Regions from separate parts of the Streptomyces kunmingensis genome, predicted to be linked through region 1. Evidence: predicted binding sites of a transcription regulator. Region 1 holds the regulator's gene; the other holds the start of a gene.
The links. Region 1 encodes HrcA, which represses chaperone genes, less so after heat shock. Its sites were predicted from a motif close to TTNGCACTCNGNNNNNCNGAGTGCNAA; they were not measured.
Positions count from the first base shown of each region.

Region 2: the regulator HrcA is predicted to act here: its motif matches at 1,520-1,546, upstream of groL (chaperonin GroEL).

Region 1 is NZ_BAAATS010000030.1:75,782-84,564, forward strand. It holds gene ABD366_RS33750 (hypothetical protein) at 1-515, opposite strand, end outside; gene ABD366_RS33755 (hypothetical protein) at 650-1,033, shown strand; gene ABD366_RS33760 (16S rRNA (uracil(1498)-N(3))-methyltransferase) at 1,030-1,776, opposite strand; gene ABD366_RS33765 (nitronate monooxygenase) at 1,773-2,846, opposite strand; gene dnaJ (molecular chaperone DnaJ) at 2,938-4,074, opposite strand; gene hrcA (heat-inducible transcriptional repressor HrcA) at 4,075-5,091, opposite strand; gene ABD366_RS33780 (MBL fold metallo-hydrolase) at 5,233-6,054, shown strand; gene ABD366_RS33785 (DUF3097 domain-containing protein) at 6,089-6,913, shown strand; gene hemW (radical SAM family heme chaperone HemW) at 7,060-8,292, opposite strand; gene ABD366_RS33795 (SpoIIE family protein phosphatase) at 8,332-8,783, opposite strand, start outside.
Region 2 is NZ_BAAATS010000002.1:500,832-509,614, reverse strand. It holds gene thrC (threonine synthase) at 1-344, shown strand, start outside; gene ABD366_RS04420 (MoaD/ThiS family protein) at 438-713, shown strand; gene ABD366_RS04415 (cold-shock protein) at 1,145-1,354, shown strand; gene groL (chaperonin GroEL) at 1,679-3,304, shown strand; gene ABD366_RS04405 (SigE family RNA polymerase sigma factor) at 3,483-3,980, shown strand; gene ABD366_RS04400 (hypothetical protein) at 3,973-4,404, shown strand; gene ABD366_RS04395 (mannosyltransferase family protein) at 4,488-5,651, shown strand; gene ABD366_RS04390 (hypothetical protein) at 5,977-6,405, shown strand; gene ABD366_RS04385 (hypothetical protein) at 6,396-6,521, shown strand; gene ABD366_RS04380 (hypothetical protein) at 6,518-6,649, shown strand; gene ABD366_RS04375 (LysR family transcriptional regulator) at 6,887-7,783, opposite strand; gene ABD366_RS04370 (polysaccharide deacetylase family protein) at 7,897-8,772, shown strand; gene ABD366_RS04365 (MFS transporter) at 8,769-8,783, shown strand, end outside.

The sequences.
Region 1 (8,783 bases):
TCGTGCGACGGCTCGTCGGAAGGCTCATAGGTGGGCTCGTGCCAGGACTCTTGCGGTGGCTCCGGCGACGCGGGGTTTTGGGGCTCGTCGTAGGTGGGCTCCGGGGTGGTCGTCGCGGCACAGTTGCCGAGGACCTGGTATTTGAACCACACCTTGTTGTCGACGCGCGCGATCGTCGTACCGCGCACGCACCTGTCGGGGACGACCCCGTACACCCACCCCTGGACCGTGATCTCCTTGCCGTCCCTGGTCTCTCCGTGGCAGTCCACCTTCACCTCGCTCGGCGACGTGCCGCCCGCGGACGTGGAGGTGCCGCTATAGGTGGCGGTGCAGTCGAGCCAGGCGACGTCGGCGTGTGTCCGGTTCAGTTCCTCGGTGACCAGTTGGTCGGTGGTGGTGGCGACGGTGACCGTGTTGAGTTCACCGTCGGTCGGCTGACACGCCACGGCCGTGGCGACCACTACGGCGACGACGCCGCCCGCGGCCAGTACGCGCGAAGTCCGCGACCTTCGCAAACCATTCCTGATCCGCCTCATATCCCCCATGGTCGGCAGGATCCCACCCTCGCCACCCCATCGGTAGAGCCGTTGCAGCCACTGTGCGAGGGCCTGTTCGAGCTGCCGTCGTGGGCGCCTTCTACGCTGCCGTGATGGGGAGCAGACGCAGGATCCGCCGGCTGGTCGTGCACGACAGGGTGTACGGCTGGTGCTTCGCGCACCGCCACGACCGGACGCGGGGTCACCCGGGCTGCCGCAGCACGCTCACGCTCTGGCGCCACGGTTCGCGTGCCCGCTTGTGCCTGGTGTTCCGTCCGGCCGACGACCGGGTCATCTCCGACTGCTTCTTCGACTCGGGCGCGGCCCTGCGGATGCCGGACCAGGTGTATCTGAACCTCCACGAGCCGGGCACCGTACGGGCATTGCTCGACGAGGCGCTCGCGCGCGGCCTGTTCCCCGCTGGGCCGGGCACCACGGAGGTGGATGCCTGGCCACTTTTCGACGCCGTGACAGAGCCTGCCCAGGGCCCGTCCTAGCCCCAGCGGCCGGAGCGGCCGAGGAGCAGGGCCACCGCCGCCGTTCCTGCCGTCGATGTCCGCAAGACGCTGCGTCCGAGCCGGAACGCCTTTGCCCCGGCGGCCTCGAACACCGCGAGTTCCTCCGGTGACACCCCGCCCTCGGGTCCGACGACGAGCACGATCTCCCCGGCCGCCGGGAGCGGCGCGGAGGCCAGCGCGGCACTCGCCGCGTCCCGGTCCTCGTGCAGGACGACAGCCAGGTCCGCCGCGGCGAGCAGCGCCGCGACCTCCTTGGTGGACGCCGCGTCCGCGACATCGGGGAAGCGGACCCGGCGCGACTGCTTCCCCGCCTCGCGCGCGGTGGCCCGCCATTTGCCGAGCGCCTTGGCGCCGCGCTCGCCGCGCCACTGCGTGATGCACCGCGACGCGGCCCACGGCACGATCGCGTCGACGCCCGTCTCGGTCATGGTCTCCACGGCCAGCTCCCCGCGGTCCCCCTTGGGCAGCGCCTGCACCACGGTGATCCGGGGCCCTTCCTCGGGCTCGGTGCGCACCGGCCCGGCCTCGACGACGAGGCGGTCCTTGCCCTCGGCCGCGGCGACGACGGCCTCGCTCCACGCGCCGAGCCCGTCCGTCAGTACGAGGGGCTCCCCGGCCCGCAGCCGCTTCACCGAGACGGCGTGCCTGCCCTCGGCGCCGTCCAGTACGTAGGTGCGGTCGCCCGGCACGGGGCCCTCGACCACGAACACCGGCGCGGTCACGCGGCACCCCGCTGCCCGAGCGTGGCCTTGGCGGCGACGAGTTCGGCGGCGAGGACCTCGACGAGCTGCCCGGCGGGCAGCTCCCGGGCGAGGCGGTGCCCCTGCCCCGCCCACAGCGCCATGGCCTGCGGGTCACCGGCCTTGGCGGCGGCCTTGCGGACCGGCGACGTCATGTGGTGGACCTCCGGGTAGGCGGCGGGCGCGTACGGGCCGTGCTCGCGCATGAAGCGGTTGACGAGCCCGCGCGCGGGCCGCCCCGAGAACGCCCGGGTCAGCTCGGTCCGGGTGAACAGCGGATCGGTCATGGCCTGCTTGTGCAGCGCGGGCGCACCCGACTCCGGCGTCACGAGGAACGCCGTGCCCAGCTGGGCGAGATCGGCCCCGGCCGCGAGTACGGCGGCTATCTGCGCGCCCCGCATGATCCCGCCGGCCGCGATGATGGGCAGCTGGACCGCTTCCCGTACCTGTGCGATCAGCGCGAGCAGTCCTACGCCGCTGCCGTCGGCCTCGGGGTTGTCCCGGTGCGTTCCCTGGTGGCCGCCGGCCTCGATGCCCTGGACGCACACGGCGTCGGCGCCGGACCGCTGCGCGGCGAGCGCCTCCTCCACGGTCGTCACGGTGACGGCGGTGAGGGTGCCCGCCTTGCGCAGCGCGTCGGTCACCTCGGGCGTGGGGCAGCCGAACGTGAAGGTGACCAGCGGCACCGGGTCGTCGAGGAGGATGGCGAGCTTGGCGTCGTAGCCGTCGTCGCTCCCGCTGTCGGGGTCGCCGAGCGGCGTCTGGTACCAGCCGGCCTCACCGGCGAGCTGGTGGCGGTAGACATCGACCGCGGCGGGATCCGCGTGCTCGTGCTGCGGCATGAACAGATTGACGCCGAAGGGCCGTCCCGTCAGCCCGCGCACCTGCTTGATCTCCTGGTACATCCCGTCGGCCGTCTTGTACCCGGCGGCGAGGAAACCGAGCCCGCCCGCGTCGGACACGGCGGCGACGAGCGCGGGACAGGACGCGCCCCCCGCCATGGGGGCCTGCACGATCAAACAGGGGCAGATATCTGTCAGCGCGAGGGGCATGAGCGCATCGTGCCACGTACGCGTCAGACGGCCGAATCGGCGGCTCGGCCTGGCATGTGCCACCCCGACCGGGGTGGCACACCCTCAAACGTCACCGCCCGTTGAACGCATCCTTCAACCGCGAGAACAGCCCCTGCTGCCCCGGCTGGAACTGGCCCGTGGGGCGTTCCTCGCCGCGCAGTTTGGCGAGTTCGCGGAGCAGGCGCTCCTGCTCGGGTTCGAGCTTCTGCGGCGTCATGACCTCGACGTGCACGATGAGGTCGCCGCGGCCGCCGCCCCGCAGGTGCGTGATGCCGCGCCCGTGCAGCGGGACCGACTGGCCGGACTGGGTGCCGGGCCGGATGTCGACCTCCTCCATGCCGTCGAGCGTCTCCAGCGGCACCTTCGTGCCGAGGGCCGCCGCCGTCATCGGGATGGTCACCGTGCAGTGCAGATCGTCGCCGCGCCGCTGGAAGACGGGGTGCGGCAGCTCGTGGATCTCGACGTAGAGGTCACCGGCGGGGCCGCCGCCGGGGCCGACCTCGCCCTCGCCCGCGAGCTGGATCCGCGTCCCGTTGTCCACACCGGCCGGGATCTTCACCGTCAGCGTGCGCCGCGACCGGATGCGGCCGTCACCGGCGCACTCGGGGCACGGCGTCGGCACGACGGTGCCGAAGCCCTGGCACTGCGGGCACGGCCGCGAGGTCATGACCTGGCCGAGGAAGGACCGCGTGACCTGCGAGACCTCGCCGCGCCCGCGACACATGTCGCAGGTCTGGGCGGAGGTCCCGGGCGCCGCGCCCTCACCGCTGCACGTCGTACAGACGACAGCCGTGTCGACCTGTATGTCCTTGGTGGTGCCGAAGGCGGCCTCGTCCAGCTCGATCTCGAGCCGGATCATGGCGTCCTGGCCGCGGCGCGTGCGCGACCGGGGGCCACGCTGCGACGCGGTTCCGAAGAACGCGTCCATGATGTCCGAGAAGTTGCCGAAGCCACCGGCTCCGAAGCCGCCCGCGCCGCCTCCGCCCGCCTGCGACAGGGGGTCGCCCCCGAGGTCGTAGACCTGCTTCTTCTGCGGGTCGGAGAGCACCTCGTAGGCGGCGTTGATCTCCTTGAACCGCTCCTGCGTCTTCGGATCCGGATTCACGTCCGGGTGAAGCTCACGAGCGAGCCTTCGGAAGGCCTTCTTGATTTCGTCCTGGGAAGCGTCGCGGCGCACGCCGAGTACGGCGTAGTAGTCCGTGGCCACTTACGACTCCGCCAGGATCTGTCCGACGTAACGTGCCACTGCGCGTACTGCTCCCATCGTTCCCGGGTAATCCATGCGGGTCGGGCCGACCACGCCGAGCTTGGCAACTGCCTCGCCGCCCGAACCGTAGCCGACCGACACGACGGACGTGGAGTTGAGTCCCTCATGGGCGTTCTCGTGACCGATCCGTACGGCCATGCCCGAATCCCCCACCTCACCAAGCAACTTGAGGAGAACGACCTGCTCCTCGAGCGCCTCGAGGACGGGCCGGATGGTGAGGGGAAAGTCATGTCCGAAGCGGGTGAGATTGGCGGTGCCGCCGATCATCAGCCGCTCCTCGGTCTCCTCGACGAGCGTCTCCAGAAGCGTGGAGAGCACCGTCGTGACCGTGCCCCGGTCCTCCGCCTCGAAGGCCTCGGGGAGGTCCTGCACCAGCTGCGGCACGTCGGCGAACCGACGGCCCGCGACGCGGCTGTTGAGCCGGGCCCGCAGATCCGCCAGAGACGATTCGCCGAACGGCGCCGGGCAGTCGATCATCCGCTGCTCCACGCGCCCGGTGTCCGTGATCAGTACGAGCATCAGACGGGCGGGCGCGAGCGCGAGCAGCTCGACATGGCGCACGGTGGACCGGGTCAGGGACGGGTACTGGACGACCGCGACCTGCCGTGTGAGCTGCGCGAGCAGCCGCACGGTCCGTCCGACGACGTCGTCGAGGTCGACGGCGCCCTCCAGGAAGTTCTGGATGGCGCGCCGCTCCGGCGCCGTCATCGGCTTCACCGCGGTGAGCTTGTCGACGAAGAGGCGGTACCCCTTGTCCGTGGGGATGCGCCCGGCGCTGGTGTGCGGCTGGGCGATGAACCCCTCGTCCTCCAGGGCGGCCATGTCGTTGCGCACGGTCGCCGGTGAGACGCCCAGGCTGTGCCGCTCGGTCAGCGCCTTGGAGCCGACGGGCTCCTCGGTGCCGACGTAGTCCTGGACGATGGCGCGCAGCACTTCGAGCCTGCGTTCACTGAGCATCGGGCGCACACCTCCAGCAACTGTCTCTGAGATCGTCGCGATCTTTCCGTTTTGGCACTCACTGGGCGCGAGTGCCAATCGTCCCCGGCTCAGTGTACGGCCGGTGGGTACGGGCCAGGCAAGGCCGCTAGCGTCGACCTCATGAAAAGCACCGCGAGCGCGGCGAACCCGGCGGGGATCGACTGGGGATCGGCCGGCTGGGAAGAACTGGCACCGCGGGTGGGCCGCGTCCGGCTGCCCGGCTGGGACTGTACGACCGGGCTCGTCGTGGGCGACGAAGCGGCCCTCCTGATCGACACGGGATCCTCACTGCGTGAAGGCGTCCGGCTGCGCACCGAGACCCGCCGCCTGCTGGGTACACCGGGGACGCCGGGGACGCCGGGGACGCCGGGGACGCCGGGGACGCCGGGGACGCCGGGGAGGGTGACGCACATCGCGCTGACCCATCCGCACTTCGACCATGTGCTCGGCACGGCCGCGTTCGCGGGCGTCGAGGTGTTCGGGGCGGCGGGCATCGACACCGTGTTCGCGGACGGCGCCGACGCGCTGCGCGCCGATGCCGTACGTCACGGGCTCGGCCCCGAGGCGGCGTCCGAGGCGGCCGAACTCCTCGTCACCCCGCGCCACCGGGTCTGCGGCGAGCGCACCCTCGACCTGGGCGGAGGCGTGCAGGTGCTGCTCGCGAACGTCGGGCCGGGGCACAGCGGCCACGATCTCGCCGTCCTGGTGTCCGGGCCGTCCTCGGGCCCGGAGATCGTCTTCTGCGGCGATCTGGTCGAGGAGTCGGGCGAACCCCAGGCGGGAACGGACGCGGCCCCGCACCAGTGGCCCGCCGCCCTCGACCGGCTGCTGTCCCTCGGCGGCGAGGACGCACGCTACGTTCCCGGGCACGGATCGACGGTGAATGCGGCGTTTGTCCGTGAGCAGCGCGCCACACTGGCGGCGAGATTCGGCGTGTCGTAGTCCGTACGAGGGCGCTTCTCTTATCGTCGGCCGAATGCGCCAGTACACCCCGGACCTCACGCCCCCGTGGAAGCGGAACAAGACCGTTCCCGAGATCCCGGCCGAGTTCGACCTCGTCGTCGAGGAGGTCGCGACGGGCTTCTGCGGAGCGGTCGTGCGCGTCGAGAAGACGGCGCAGGGTCCGACGGTGACCCTGGAGGACCGCTTCGGCAAGCACCGTGCGTTCCCGATGGAACCCCGCGGTTTCCTCCTCGAGGGCAAGGTCGTCACGCTGGTCCGTCCCTCGGCCGGCGGCCCCGCGCGCCCCACCCGTACGGCGTCCGGCTCGGTCGCGGTCCCGGGTGCCCGCGCCCGGGTCGCGCGTGCGGGCCGCATCTACGTGGAGGGCAAGCACGACGCCCAGCTCATCGAGCGGGTCTGGGGCGACGACCTGCGCATCGAGGGCGTGGCGGTGGAGTTCCTGGAGGGCGTCGACGACCTCCCGGCGATCGTGGCGGAATTCGACCCGGGCCCCGACGCGCGCCTCGGCGTCCTGGTCGACCACTTGGTCCCCGGTACGAAGGAGTACCGCATCGCCCGGTCGGTCACGAGCGAGCACGCGCTGGTCGTCGGCCACCCGTACATCGACATCTGGGAGGCGGTGAAGCCGTCCTCCCTCGGCATCGAGGCGTGGCCGCGGATCCCGCACGGGCAGGACTGGAAGACGGGCGTGTGCCGGGCCCTCGGCTGGCGCGTCGCCAACACGGGTGAGGCCTGGCAGCACATCCTGTCCCGGGTCCACTCCTACAAGGACCTGGAACCCGAGCTCCTGGGCCGAGTAGAAGAACTCATCGACTTCGTGACGACCCCGGAGGCATAACCCGGCCAGGGGCGCGGGGAACTGCGCGACCAGCCACGACGAGCCCGCACCCGGCGACGATCCCCAGCCCCGGGGCTCCGCCCCAGCCCCCGCTCCTCAATCGCCGGAGGGGCTTGAGGTGGCCGAAGCGGGCTTCGAGGTGACCCTCAGTCGACCAGGTCCCGCACAACCCCATCGGCCAGCAACCGACCCCGCAGCGTCAGAACGGCCCGCCCCTCCCCGAAGGGCCCCGCCTCCAGCAGCCCGGCGTCCAGCGCCTTCCGCGCAGCAACCGCACCATCGGGCTTCAGCAACGACAGCGGGCACCCGTCGCGGAGCCTGAGCTCCAGCAGGATCCGCTCGACCCGCCGGTCCTCGTCCGCCAGGACTTCCCGCCCCGCCCCCGGCGACCTCCCCCCGGCCAGCGCAGCGGCATACGCCCCGGGGTGCTTCACGTTCCACCACCGCACCCCGCCCACGTGCGAGTGCGCCCCGGGCCCGGCGCCCCACCAGTCGGCCCCGCGCCAGTACAGCTCGTTGTGCAGGCAGCGGGCCGCTTCGGAGGTCGCCCAGTTGGACACCTCGTACCACTCGAACCCGGCGGCGGCGAACGCTTCCTCGGCGATCAGATACCGGTCCGCGTGCACGTCGTCGTCGGTCATCGGCACCTCGCCCCGCCGGATCCGCCGGGCGAGCTGCGTGCCCTCCTCGACGATCAGCGCGTACGCGGATACGTGGTCGGGGCCGGCGGCCAGCGCGGCGTCGAGCGAGGCCCGCCAGTCGTCGTCGCTCTCACCGGGCGTGCCGTAGATCAGGTCCAGGTTCACGTGCTCGAACCCGGCCGCCCGCGCCTCGGCGACGCACGCCTCGGGCCGCCCGGGGGTGTGCGTACGGTCAAGGACCTTCAGCACGTGCTGCTTCGCGCTCTGCATCCCGAACGACACCCGGTTGAAGCCCCCGGCCCGCAGCTCCGCCAGATAGGCCGGGTCCACGGACTCGGGGTTCGCCTCGGTCGTCACCTCCGCGTCGTCCGCGAGCCCGAACTCGTCCCGGATCGCCCCCAGCATCGTCACGAGGTCTGCGGCGGGCAGCAGCGTCGGCGTACCGCCGCCGACGAACACGGTCCGCACCGGCCGGGGGTCGTCGCCGAGCACCTTGCGGGCGAGCCGGACCTCCTCGATCAGGGTCTCGGCGTAGTTGTCCCGCGAGGCGAGCACGCCGCCGGTGCCGCGCAGCTCGGTCGCCGTGTACGTGTTGAAGTCGCAGTAGCCGCAGCGTGTGGCGCAGTACGGGACGTGCAGGTAGAAGCCGAGGGGCCGGGCGGCGGCGCCGGCGAGCGCGGAGGCGGGCAGTGACCCGTCGTCGGGCACGGGCTCACCATCGGGGAGTGCGGAAGGCATGCCCCCATTGTCCCGCGTCCGGCGCGATCACCCGCACGGTCACAGCGCCTGGAGGACGAGCAGCGCCAGATCGTCGTCCGGCGGGCCGTCCGCGAAGGCGTGCACGAGGCGCCGGATGCGCTCGGCGAGGAGCTGCGCCGTCAGGCCCGCGCATCCGGTCAGGGCGTGCGCGAGCCCGTCCTCGTCGTCGAACTGGCGGCGCCCGGAGCGGCGCTCGGTCACCCCGTCCGTGACGCACAGCAGGGTGTCTCCCCTGAGCAGCTCGAACGTCTCGCTCGTGTAGTCCGGGTCCTCGACGACGCCGAGCAGGACCTGCGGGACGGCCGCCGAGACGACCTCGCCGCCGGGCCGCATCAGCAGAGGCAGCGGATGTCCGGCGGAGGCGAGGGTGCACATGACTCCGCTCCCGTCGCCGGACGGGGTCAGCTCGCCGTAGAGGAGGGAGAGGAAGCGGGAGCTGGAGCCCTCGGGCGGGATGCCCTGGCCGCCGG
Region 2 (8,783 bases), on a different contig from region 1:
CCCTCGCCATCGGTAACCCGGCCGACGGGCCTTACGTGCTCGACATCGCGCGGCGTACCGGGGGCGCCGTGGAGGACGTCGACGACGAGCAGGTCGTCGACGCGATCAAGCTGCTTGCGCAGACCGAGGGGATCTTTGCCGAGACCGCGGGTGGGGTGACGGTCGGTGTCGCCAAGAAGCTCATCGAGGCCGGGCTCATCGATCCTTCGCTCACCACGGTTGTGCTCAATACGGGTGATGGGTTGAAGACGCTGGACGCTGTCGCTGAGTCTTCGCAGGCCACGGCCACCATTCGGCCCAGCCTTGAGGCCTTCCGGGCTGCTGGGCTCGCCGCGTCCGAGTAGTCCCCGCCCCGCCCCTTCCCGAAACCGGGGGCTCTGCCCCCGGACCCCCGCTCCTCAAGCGCCGGAGGGGCTATCAACTGTCGAGGTGAATGTATGAGTGTCAACGTTCGGATTCCTACCATTCTTCGTACCTACACCGGTGGTCAGGCCGAGGTGAGTGCCGAAGGCGGGACGCTCGGGGATGTCATCGCCGATCTGGAGAAGAACCACACCGGGATCGCCGCGCGCGTCCTCGATGACCAGGGCAAGCTGCGCCGGTTCGTGAACGTCTACGTCAACGACGACGACGTCCGTTTCGAGCAGGGTCTGGAGACCGCGACGCCGGACGGCGCGGGCGTGTCGATCATTCCCGCCGTCGCCGGCGGCTGATCTTCGCCTTTCTGCGCAGAGTTACTCGAATGGCCCCCTCCGTGAGAGAAACGGAGGGGGCCATTCTGCATGGTTGAGCGCGGTACAGTTGGGGAAGCTGCTTCGTTTTCCTATCTGGTGCATGACGGGCGCATATGAGTTCTCGCTCGAGACGCGACAAGAAGTAGCCAAAGTACCCCGCCCTTTCGGGCCTTTTATGGCATTTGCGCGGCCCGACTTGCCCTGGCTTCCGGTGAGTTGGCCCGGTTTCCCGGATCGCGCGTGCCCAGAATTCTCGTCCGATTGACCTGTTGCAGACGGCAGTTGGGCAGATACATTCAGCCGCGGTCGACGCGTTCCGGCGCACACCCCCACCCAATGGGGAGGGTGAGGTCTGACCCGGATCCGCGAAGTGCGGGTCTGTGCAAGGGCCAGTAATAGGGGAGTTAGGCATGGCTCAGGGCACCGTCAAGTGGTTCAACGCGGAGAAGGGGTACGGCTTCATCGCGGTCGACGGTGGTGCGGATGTATTCGTCCACTACAGCGCGATTCAGATGGACGGCTACCGCACCCTCGAAGAGGGTCAGCGAGTTGAATTCGAGATCTCGCAGGGCCAGAAGGGGCCACAGGCCGACATGGTCCGCCTGGCCGCCGCCGGCTGAAGCGCGTCGCGACTGACTGCAGGCTTGTACGACACGAAGGGTCCGTGCCCCCACCAGGGGCGCGGGCCCTTCGTCATGCTCCGGCTGCCCTTCGCGCTGCGCGCGCCCCCCGCAGATCTGTGGTAGCCGCTTGCACTCGCATGGGTCGAGTGCTAATCATTGGGCTTAGCACTCTCCCAGTGAGAGTGACAGAACTTGGATCGGGTCGGTGAGGCCCGCAGACCGGGTGGGGCAAGGAACCACAAGGGCTGCAGGCCGTCCGTCGCGGGCACCAGCACGGTCCGTTTGCTTGCTTTTCCACCCCGTCCGGGAGGACCACTTCACATGGCCAAGATCATCGCGTTCGACGAGGAGGCACGGCGCGGCCTCGAGCGCGGCATGAACCAGCTCGCCGACGCCGTCAAGGTGACCCTGGGCCCCAAGGGTCGCAACGTCGTCCTCGAGAAGAAGTGGGGCGCCCCCACGATCACCAACGATGGTGTGTCCATCGCCAAGGAGATCGAGCTCGAGGACCCGTACGAGAAGATCGGCGCCGAGCTGGTCAAGGAGGTCGCGAAGAAGACGGACGACGTCGCCGGTGACGGCACGACGACCGCGACCGTCCTGGCCCAGGCCCTGGTGCGCGAGGGTCTGCGCAACGTGGCCGCCGGTGCCAACCCCATGGCCCTCAAGCGTGGCATCGAGAAGGCCGTCGAGGCCGTCTCCGCCGCCCTGCTCGAGCAGGCCAAGGACGTGGAGACCAAGGAGCAGATCGCTTCGACGGCCTCCATCTCCGCCGCCGACACCCAGATCGGCGAGCTCATCGCCGAGGCCATGGACAAGGTCGGCAAGGAAGGCGTCATCACCGTCGAGGAGAGCCAGACCTTCGGTCTGGAGCTCGAGCTCACCGAGGGTATGCGCTTCGACAAGGGCTACATCTCGGCGTACTTCGCCACCGACATGGAGCGCATGGAGTCGTCGCTCGACGACCCGTACATCCTCATCGTCAACTCGAAGATCGGCAACGTGAAGGACCTCCTTCCGCTGCTCGAGAAGGTCATGCAGTCCGGCAAGCCGCTGCTGATCATCGCCGAGGACGTCGAGGGCGAGGCCCTGTCGACCCTGGTCGTCAACAAGATCCGTGGCACCTTCAAGTCCGTCGCCGTCAAGGCGCCCGGCTTCGGTGACCGCCGCAAGGCCATGCTCGGCGACATCGCCATCCTCACCGGTGGCACCGTCATCTCCGAGGAGGTCGGCCTCAAGCTGGAGAACGCCGGTCTCGACCTGCTCGGCTGCGCCCGCAAGGTCGTCATCACCAAGGACGAGACGACGATCGTCGACGGCGCCGGTGACAGCGACCAGGTCCAGGGCCGCGTCAACCAGATCCGTGCCGAGATCGAGAACTCGGACAGCGACTACGACCGCGAGAAGCTGCAGGAGCGCCTGGCGAAGCTCGCCGGCGGTGTTGCGGTCATCAAGGCCGGTGCCGCGACCGAGGTCGAGCTCAAGGAGCGCAAGCACCGCATCGAGGACGCCGTTCGCAACGCGAAGGCGGCCGTCGAAGAGGGCATCGTCGCCGGTGGTGGCGTGGCCCTCCTCCAGGCCTCCGCGGTCTTCGAGAAGCTCGAGCTCCAGGGTGACGAGGCGACCGGCGCCAACGCCGTGAAGCTCGCGCTCGAGGCCCCGCTCAAGCAGATCGCCGTCAACGGTGGTCTCGAGGGTGGCGTCGTCGTGGAGAAGGTTCGGAACCTGGCCGTCGGCCACGGTCTGAACGCCGCCACGGGCGAGTACGTCGACATGATCGCCGAGGGCATCCTCGACCCGGCCAAGGTGACGCGCTCCGCGCTCCAGAACGCCGCGTCGATCGCCGCGCTGTTCCTCACCACCGAGGCCGTCATCGCCGACAAGCCGGAGAAGGCCGCCGCCGGCGGCGCTCCGGGCGGCATGCCGGGCGGTGACATGGACTTCTGATCCGGTCTCCGACTGGTTCAGCTCGTCTGTTGTTCGTCCCGAGGGCGGCATCTCCTCTTCACGAGGGGGTGCCGCCCTCGGGCGTTTCTTTATTTCTTCCCCGTGGGTGTCAACCGGCGACGGGCCGCCAGGTCTATAGATCACGACAGCACGGCCGGGGAGCACGAGGAGCACGGGAGTGACCGCTGAGGAGTTCGAGGAGTTCTACGCCCATGCGGTCGGGCGCCTCACCGGGCAGCTGTACGTGATGCTCGGCGACCGGCAGGAGGCGCAGGACGTCGTGCAGGAGGCGTTCGTGAAGGCGTGGAGCCGGCGCGGACGCCTCGACCGGCACTCCGCGCCCGAGGCGTGGATCCGGACCGTGGCCTGGCGGCTCGCGGTGCGGCGCCACCAAGGACTGCGCCGCAGCGAGCAGGCCTGGCAGCGGCACGGCGGGGCGCCACCCGTCGGCGCGCCCGAACCCGGGTCCGTCGTGCTCGTCGAAGCGCTGAAGGAGCTGTCCGCACAGCAGCGCCGGGTCGTCGCCCTGCACTACATCTGCGATCTGTCCGTCGAGCAGATAGCGGGCGAGACCGGACTCTCCACCGGCACCGTGAAGACGCATCTGTCCCGGGGCCGGGCCGCCCTTGCCGATCGTATGCAGGACCCTCGCGCGCTGGAGGCGCACCGTGACTGAGCACCGCGACGAGCCCGGCCTTGCCGAGGCGCTCAAGGAACTGGCCGCGACCGGCCAACGGGGGGCCGCGCCCCGGGCCGGGGCGGTGATCCGGGCCCGCGGCGACCGGCTGCGGCGCCGCCGGTTCACCGTCGCCGCGGCCGCCGCCGTGGTGCTGTGCGCCGGTACCGGCGGCGTGGTGGCCGCCGGGCTCAAGGCGGACGGGCCGCGCACGGTCCAGCCCGCCGACACCGGGGAGCCGAGGCCCGCGCCGTCGTCAGGACCGCCGTCCACGCCGCCCGAATCGCCCTCGTCGACCCCGTCGTCCTCGGTGGATGCGTCGGTCTCGTCGGACCCGCCGGGCTCGACGCGGACGTCGCTGCCGCCGACCGCGCCGGGGACGTACACACCCTCCGGTACGCCGACGAACGCGCCCACCCCTTAATCCTCCCCGCCCCCTGAACTGCCGGCCGCGCACGCGTGACGCGCCGCCGGGCGGTCCCGCACGCCCCGAAACGGAGCCCCCGTATGCCCGCGGCCCTCCTCGAAGCACCGCCCGTACGCACCCAACCCCCGCTGCCGGCACGCCCGTTGAGACGGATTCGGCTTAGTGCTCTCGACCGGACGGTGCTGCGGACCTACGTCCTGACCCGGGCCGGGCTCCTCGTGACGGCGTACTGCGTGGCCCGGCTGTTCCCCGCCCGCCCGGACGACAAGCAGGCACGGCCACTGCTCTCGGTGTGGCAGCAGTGGGACTGGGCGCACTACCGGACCATCGCCGAGTACGGGTACTTCCACGGCGCCGACAACACCGAGGCGTTCTTCCCGGGGTTCCCGCTCGTGCTGCGCGCCGTCCACGTCGTCGTCCCCGACTGGACGCTCGCCGGGCTGCTGATCTCGTTCGTGTCGGGCGGCGTCGCCATGCTGGCCCTCGCACGCATAGCGGGCCCCCTCGTCGGCGGCCGGGCCGTGCTCCTTCTGCTGCTGTCGCCGTGCGCGGTGTTCCTGGCCGCCGGGTACACCGAGTCGCTGTTCCTCGCACTCGCCCTGCCCGCGTGGCTCGCGGCCCGGCGCGGGAACTGGGCCCTGGCGGCGGCCCTCACCGCGGCCGCCACAGCGGTACGGGTCAGCGGCCTGTTCCTCGCGGCGGCACTCCTGGTCCAGTTCCTCGTGGCGCACGGGCCGGGCCGGCGGTGGCGACGGCTGCCCTGGCTGGCGCTGCCCGCCGTGCCGGCGCTCGCGTACACGGCGTATCTGCATGCCAGGACCGGCGACTGGATGGCGTGGAAGCACGCGCAGGAACGCGGCTGGTACCGCACCTTCCACTGGCCGTGGGAGGCGTGGGCGAACACCTGGAACGCGGCCTCCGAGGGGACCTACGCCACCGGTTACGCGCTGCTGTGCCAGGCCGAACTCGTGGCGATGCTGCTCGGGCTCGGACTGTTCGCCTGGCTGCTGCGCGGCCGCCGTTGGGCCGAGGCGGCATATGTGGCCCTGACCCTGTGGGCGCTCGGCACCTCGTACTGGTACACCTCGATACCGCGCGCGACGCTGCTGTGGTGGCCGTTGTGGGCGGGCCTGGCCGCGTGGACGCTGCGCAGCCAGCGGGCGACGTACGTCTGCCTGTGCGTCCTTGCCCCGCTGTCGACGCTGTACGCGGTGGCGTTCCTGTCGGGCCGCTGGGCGGGCTAAGCACGGCGCCTGCGTAGAAGAAGCATCATCCGCCTGGGTGCCGCCACGGATCGGGCCGGGCTCCTGTGGGCCGACCACAGGTCTGACCATGAGGCCGGTTGCGCGTCGGCCGGGGCCGCCCCGCTCCGCCGCTCGTCAGCCCAGTGGCGACCCCGGGCAGGTGCCGATGCACGGGGTTGATCGGCATGGTTTCGGCCACTGCGTCTGATTGCCCGGCGGGTCCCGGACAGCTGCGGGTACGGTCGATCGGTTTGACGGCTGGCGGTGGCTGCCGGTGGGAAGTGTCTGGTCGGCGTGTCGTCGCATCGCGGGTGGGGGTGGTTCGGTGGGCAGCACCGAGCAGCAGATCGAGGAGCAGTTGGCGCGGCTTCAGCAACGGGTCGGCGCTCGCCATGCGGAAGTGCTGAAACACGACGTCGACGACGACCGGTTCGCGGTGGAGTACGCCCGGCTGGTGAACGTCACCAACAAACTGGTGGAGTTCGAGAAGACGATTCCCGAGCTTCTGGCCGAACCTGAGCGCAGACGCAGTGAGCGCATCGTGACGTGGTCCTGGCGCGGCCAGGCGGCCGTCGGCGCCGTGCTGATCGCGCTGGTCTTCGTCCTCGACCGCTCGGCCTGGTGGTTGGCCCTGCTGGTCCCGCACTTTGTGGAACGGTGGCCGGCTGCTTTCAGAAGGTCGATGCCGAACAGCACCGTGACCGCCGGTTCGGGGCCATCGGCGTGCACGTGGTCGCCCTCCTGGTGGCTCTGATCAGCCTGAGCGTGATCAGCCGGTGGTTCATCATCGCCGCAGCCGCGGGCTGGATGCTGGTTGCCGGGTCCTCGATGGACAGCACGGGCGCGGCCCCGAAGGGGGTGCGGCGGTGAGCGACGACTACGGCCACCAGGTGCGCCGTCTGGAGACCCGGACCGGCGGGGTGGAGGACGAGCTGCATTCGCTGCGTTCGAAGCTGGGGGATGTCGAAGACCTCGATCTCGTGCCGCTGCGCCGTTGAAGACGCCGTCGTCGCCGCGGCGGGGGTTGTTGCGGATCTGCTGGACGCGGTCGTGGAGGCGGAAGGGGGGCGCTTGTCGTCGGCCGGCGGGCTGAGGCGTTCTTGCAGCCGGAGGCTGAGGTCGATCGTTCCGGTGGCGTTCTTCTTCGCCGGGCACAGCACTTGGCTGGCCCCGGGGGCGACCGGCGTGCCGGATGACACCTCCCCGTGTCGGCCGACAAGATCCGAAAGGAGGCCCTACGGCCGCCCCGCGCGTATGCGGCACAGCGTGTCCGTGAACGCCTGCACCCGGGACGTGAAGCCGTCGCGGCGCCAGATCAGGCCGTAGTCCATGGACGGAGCGTCGCAGAACGGGACGTAGGTGAGGCCGGGGCGGCCGTGGTAGCGGGCGGCGCGCAGCGACGCGACGGAGATGCCGCGGCCGGAGGCGACGAGCGGGGGGACTTCCAGCCAGTACACGAAGGTGGGGCCCCGGGGGATCGGCTTGCCCTGCGGCGTCTTGCTGGGCCAGATGTACTCGCGCCAGTACGGCGGGCTGGCGCCCGTGACGCCGATCAGCGGAGCGCGGGCCAGGTCCTCCACCGAGACCGACTCCCGCCGGGCGAACGGGTGGTCTGCGGGCACCATCATCGCCCGGGTCTCCGAGAAGATCACCGAGCCGGCCACCAGGTCAGGCTCCTCCACCGGGAACTCGGTGAGCTGCAGATCCACCACGCCGGCGCGCAGCGGGCCGAAGGTGTCGTAAAGCGGGATCTCCTGGATCTCGACCAGGCAGCCGAGGTGGGTGCGGCGAAAGGCCTCGGCGGTCCGCAGCACCATGTCGCCCGCCCACGCCGAGGAGAAGCCCACGCGCAGCGTGCCGGTGATGCCCTTGCCGGTCGCCAGCGCCTGCGCGACCGCCTCCTGGATCTCCTGGTGGGCCGGGGCCAGGCCGTCGTACAGGCGCTGCCCCGCCGGGGTCAGGGTTACCCTGCGGCTCGTACGGGCGAAGAGCGCGACGCCCAGGCGGCGTTCGAGCCGGCCGACGATCTGGCTCACCCGGCCCTGGGCGAGCCCGAGCCGTTCGGTGGCGCGGCGGAAGTGCAGCTCTTCGGCTACGGCCAGAAAGGCCTCGATCTCATGCCGCTCCAGCATCGCTGATCACCACCCCGTGCCCCGCCCCGTGAAACCAACTGGTGAGCTTCGCGCACCGATCGTAGATCAGGTCGCTCTCGTTCCGGCAGGCGTCAGCAGACAGCATCTAAGCCATGGCAATGGACAACGAGCTCTACGACTACAGTCCGATCACCGAGCGGGAGCGCTTCAGCTGGCCCGGCGGTGCCCGGGTGGCGTTCTACGTCGGGCTGAACATCGAACACTTCCAGCTCGGCACCCCCTCGACCAGTCTGAACGAGGCAACCGCCGCGCTCGTCCCGGACCCGCTGAACCACGGCTGGCGCGAATACGGCGTCCGGGTGGGTATCTGGCGCGTCATGCAGGCCCTCGACCGGCACGGCGTACGCGCCAGCGCGCTGCTCAACTCCGCCGTCTGCGAGCACTATCCGCAGATCGTCGAGGCCGGTCTGGCCCGTAACTGGGCGTGGCTCGCGCACGGCCGCGACAACTCCACCCTGCAGGCCGGGATGACAGAGGAGGACGAGCGCGGCTATCTCATCGGCGTCGTCGAGACGATCGAGAAGGCCACCGGGCAGCGGCCGCGCGGCTGGCTCGGCCCGGCGCTCACCGAGACCTTCCGGACGCCGACGCTGCTTGCCGAGCTCGGCCTCGGTTATGTGCTCGACTGGACCAATGACGATCAGCCGTACCCGCTGAACATCCCTGGCATGCTGAGCGTGCCGTACTCGGTCGAGCTCAACGACCTCGGACTCTTCACCACGCACGGCATGACCGGGCCCGATTTCGTGCAGCTGGTCAAGGACCAGGTCGACCAGCTGTACGACGATTCGGCCGCCGACGGCCGGGTGATGGCGCTGGCGCTGCATCCGTTCGTCATCGGTCAGGCGTTCCGGGCCAAGTACCTCGACCAGGCGCTGGAATACGTCGTGAACCACCCGGGTGTGTGGGCGGCCACCAGCGACGAGATCGCCGAGCACTACGTCCGTACCTTCACGGGCAGACCGTGACCGGGCGGGCG